Regions from separate parts of the Caproicibacter sp. BJN0012 genome, predicted to be linked through region 1. Evidence: predicted binding sites of a transcription regulator. Region 1 holds the regulator's gene; the other holds the start of a gene.
What was found. Region 1 encodes Rex, which represses fermentation and respiration genes when NADH is low (regulators of the CRP and FNR family bind a similar motif). Its sites were predicted from a motif close to ATTGTTAANNNNTTAACAAT; they were not measured.

Region 1 (2,404 bases):
GACTTTCCAGGTCTCCGAAACCGTCATATCGCCGTTTTCCATCAGAACGGCGGAGATGTTCAGCTGATCCAGAACCTGCTTGGAATGTTGGCCATAGTCCGAACAGCCGGAAAGCGGGATCATGCTGAAAAGCATCGCCGTGAAAAGAATCAGTCTGCCAAATCTAGCTTTTGAAACCATACGCGGGACATTCCATTTATTTAATCTCAAAACTTTACCTGCGGCACAGACCGGTCCGCTTCTTCGACTTCAAAATATTTCTTTCGTTCAAAGTGAAAAACCGACGCGATCAGATTCGATGGAAAATGCATGACATATTCATTGTATTTCATGGCAGTATCGTTATAGAACTGACGGGACATCGCGATTTTTCCTTCAATCTCACGCAGCTGTCCCTGCAGGTCCAGAAAGTTCTGATTTGCCTTCAATTCGGGATATTGTTCAGCGGTGGCGAAAAGATTGAAAATAGCCTTTGATAGCTTCGCATTATTTTCCATTGCCTCTTCCGGGGTTTTGGAATTCATTGCCGCGCTGCGCCATTTCGTCACCTCTGACAGAGTTGACTTTTCGTGAGCGGCATAGCCCTTCACGGTCTCTACCAAATTCGGAATCAAATCGACTCTTTTTTTCAGCTGCACATCGATCTGAGCCCATCCATTGTCGACGCGGACGGAAAACGATACTAATTTGTTATACGCGGAAACGCACCAGATAATCAAAATCAGCAAAATCCCCAAAAGTACTGCCAGCGGAATCCAACCCATTAAATCCCCCCTTTATCCACATTTTCTCCATGATATCAGAAATATATGATATTGATCGGTGAAAAGTGTAAAATTATTTTAAAGTCTTATTGGAAATGCGGTAACACAATGTCATCAGGCTGTCATTCAAATGCACGTTCTCGACGATGGCATCCGGATATTGCATGGAAATATCATAATGGCTGAAATTCCAAAAATTTCGGATTCCCAAACTGTAGAGTTTTTCAGCCAGTTCCGCCGCCGCGCTTGGGGGAAGACAGAAAATAGCCATTACGGGTTTTTCCTTTTTGCAGAATTCCTCCATCTCTGAAACGTCCTTCACCTTGAGATTGGCCAGTTCCATCCCGATCCGGTCAGGGGAGCTGTCAAAGATGCCGATCAAATGAAAGCCTTCCATTTCAAAAGACATATGGGTCCCGATCGCGCGGCCGAGGTTGCCGGCCCCAAACAGCACCGTAGGGTATTGGCTGGCAAGGCTGAGAATATTGGCGATTTCATCGCAAAGCTGGCTGACAATATACCCATATCCCTGCTGGCCGAATCCGCCGAAGCAGTTCAGATCCTGGCGGATCTGGGAAGCGGTAAGCCCCAGCTTGGCGGAAAGCTCCGTCGAAGAAATTCTTGTCACCCCTTTGTCCTTCAAATGGCTCAGGAAACGGTAATATCGGGGCAGCCTCCTGATAACAGACATTGAAACATTTTCACGTCTTGGCATGACGCATTCCTCCATTCCTCATCATGTGAAACATGAAATTTATTACGACTGATTCATTCGCGAACGTACGGCGTACAAAAAAGTTTCCGTATCGACTGTTTCTTTGCTTTGCAGCGTCGAAATACCCGCGAGGTCCCCCGTCATGATTCCGCTCTCGACAGTCCGAAGCAACGCCGCCTCCAGTTGATCCGCAAAACCGGAAAGCTCCGGCGTTCCGTCGAGCTCGCCCCTCTTTTTCAAGGCGCCGGTCCAGGCGCACAGGGTCGCAATCGGATTCGTCGAAGTTTTTTCCCCTTTCAGATAGCGGTAATAGTGGCGCTGTACCGTTCCGTGCGCCGCTTCATATTCATAGATGCCCTTCGGGGAAACCAGCACGCTGGTCATCATGGCAAGGCTTCCAAACGCCGTGGCGATCAGGTCGCTCATGACGTCGCCGTCATAATTTTTGCAGGCCCAGATAAAACCGCCGTCCGAACGGACGACGCGCGCGACGGCGTCGTCAATCAGCGTATAGAAATAAGTAATTCCCGCGCGTTTAAATTTTTCTTCGTATTCTTCTTCAAATATTTTCTGAAAAATATCTTTAAATCTGTGATCGTAGGTTTTGGAAATCGTGTCCTTTGTAGAAAACCAGAGATCCTCCTTCGCCTCCAGTGCATACTGAAAGCAAGAGTGGGCAAAATCGGCAATACTCTGATCCAGGTTGTGAACGCCCTGTACAACTCCGGCGGACTGAAAATCATGAATTGTCGTCCGGCTTTCCTTCCCGGAAGCATCCGTAACGACCAGTTCGGCTTTGGAGCCCGCCGGAGCGGTCATTTCAACATTTTTATACACATCGCCGTACGCGTGTCTGGCGACCGTAATCGGCTTTTTCCAAGACGGCACCAACGGGGTAATTCCCCTGACCAGAATCGGCTTGCGA
Region 2 (2,404 bases), 390 kb from region 1:
GAATTGTCCTCCGCTTTTTCCGGCAGGGGGGGCGGCCCGAAGGAATTGGTGCAGGGTTCTGTCCGTGGAATGCAAAAGGATATTATTTCATTTTTTGAGAAAAAGGATTTTCATTGTACGGAATTCGAAGCGGCAAGGTAAAACCATACAAAATATTCTGAGGCAAGCTGCAAAAATATTGCATGATGGGAAAAGAAATGCTATAATGAATAAAATATTTATTGAAAAAGTGGTGTGCCGCAATGGAAAGCAGGACCATTCAGGTTCATTGTATTCACAATCGGGAAATCGTTTTGAATCTGATCCCGGGACATTTTGCAACTTCGCATTCTCATGTCAACTATTATATTGATATGACGGGAATCAAGCACAAACACAAAATCGCAAAGCTGGCGGCGGAGGTCATGGCTCAGAAGTACGTTAATACGGTCGCGGTGGATACCATTGTCTGCATGGACGGCTGCGAGGTGATCGGGGCTTTTCTGGCAGAGGAACTTTCCAAATCGGGAATGTCCTCCATGAATGTCGGAACGGATCTCAATGTGATTACCCCTGAATTTCCAAACGGGCAGCTCCTGTTTCGCGACAATGTGCAGGATATGGTATGGAATAAGAATATTCTCCTTCTTGTCGCTTCCGCAACCACGGGCAAGACGATCAACCGGTCGTTGGAATGCATCCGGTATTACGGAGGCAAAATCGTCGGGACTTCCGCGATTTTCAGTGCGATTTCGGAGATCAGCGGAGTACAGGTCAACTCCGTTTTTACCAGCGGAGATCTGCCGAATTACTGCACTTATCCTGTCCTTGACTGTCCATATTGCAAAAACGGCCAGAAAATTGATGCAATCGTCAATAGCTACGGCTATTCAAAAGTGTGAGGAGGGCGGACGCGGAAACTGTGTCCCGCCTGGGTTTAGCCCGCCGGTTTGCAGCCTGGTGCGCAACCGCAAAATTGCTCCGAGATTTTGCGGTTGCGTTGCTTTGTTCATGCCTGGGGCGGCTTGTAAATTATGGAATCAATTTTACAATATTGGCAGGTTTGTTGACTTTATATCCAAATTTTATTTTAAAATTTTAAATTCATCTTGCAACTTGAAACATATTGTGATATATTTAACATAGTTCGTGGAATCGACAGCAAGATCGGCATTATTTTATTTTTTATAAGGATTAAAAGAATGGAGGAACAATTTATGTCAAGGAAAATTGTGTTAGCAGGCGCATGCCGTACGGCAATCGGAAAATTCGGTGGCACTCTGTCCAACGTACCGGTAGTTAACATCGGAACCACAGTGGTCAAAGAGGCGATGAAGCGTGCGGGCATTCAGCCGGACCAGGTGGATGAGGTCATCCTCGGCTGCGTGTATCAGGCCGGTGTCGGGCAGAACATTGCCCGTCAGGTGTCCGTCTACTCTGGAATCCCGATTCCGGTACCTGCTTTTACGCTGAACAATATGTGCGGTTCCGGCCTGAAAAGCATCAATGTCGCCGCAGATATGATCCTGGCAGGCGAAGCGGATGTCATCGTCGCGGGCGGAATTGAAAACATGAACGGCACGCCTTATCTGCTTAAGAACGCGCGTTTCGGCTACCGTATGCGCGACGGTAAGTTAATTGACTCCCTGATTTATGACGGCCTGGAAGATACGTTCAATCATTATCATATGGGCGTCACGGCCGAAAACGTTGCCGCGAAATACGGAATTACCCGCGAAATGCAGGACCAGTTCGGCGTCCTGAGCCAGAATCGTGCGGAAAAAGCCACGAAGGAAGGCAAGTTCAAGGAAGAAATCATTCCGATGGAAATCAAAATGAAGAAACAGACTGTTCTGTTTGAAACCGATGAGGATATCCGTCCCGGAACAACCATGGAGACTCTTGGAAAACTGAAACCGGCCTTCAAACCGGACGGAACGGTCACGGCCGGCAACGCTTCCGGTATTGACGACGGCGGCTGCGCTATCGTTCTGATGTCCGAGGAAAAAGCGAAGGAACTCGGCGTAAAGCCTTTGGCTACTTGGGTCGGCGGCGACTGGGCAGGCGTTGACCCGGCTTACATGGGAATCGGGCCGGTCGCGGCCACGAACAAGCTGATGAAGAAGATCGGCATGAAGGTTTCCGACATGGATCTGGTGGAGGCGAACGAGGCTTTTGCGGCTCAGACCCTGGCGGTTGCCCATGACCTGAACTTTGATATGGATAAGACGAATGTCAACGGCGGCGCGATCGCCCTCGGCCATCCGGTCGGATGCTCCGGCGCGCGTATCCTCACCACCCTGATTTATGAAATGAGAAGAAGACAGAGCGAGCTGGGGCTTGCCACGCTTTGCGTCGGCGGCGGCATGGGCGTTGCGACTGTTGTTAAGGTGGAAGGCTGATTCGTTCGCCCAACATTTTATGA

Region 2: the regulator Rex is predicted to act here: its motif matches at 1,105-1,124, upstream of VA597_RS07640 (acetyl-CoA C-acetyltransferase).

The regions. Positions count from the first base shown of each region.
Region 1 is NZ_CP142518.1:1,969,256-1,971,659, forward strand. Features, by position in the region: gene VA597_RS09490 (DUF2207 domain-containing protein) at 1-180, opposite strand, end outside; gene VA597_RS09495 (LemA family protein) at 207-764, opposite strand; gene VA597_RS09500 (redox-sensing transcriptional repressor Rex) at 838-1,479, opposite strand; gene VA597_RS09505 (NADP-dependent isocitrate dehydrogenase) at 1,522-2,404, opposite strand, start outside.
Region 2 is NZ_CP142518.1:1,577,952-1,580,355, forward strand. Features, by position in the region: gene VA597_RS07630 (alanyl-tRNA editing protein) at 1-141, shown strand, start outside; gene VA597_RS07635 (phosphoribosyltransferase) at 243-881, shown strand; gene VA597_RS07640 (acetyl-CoA C-acetyltransferase) at 1,197-2,381, shown strand.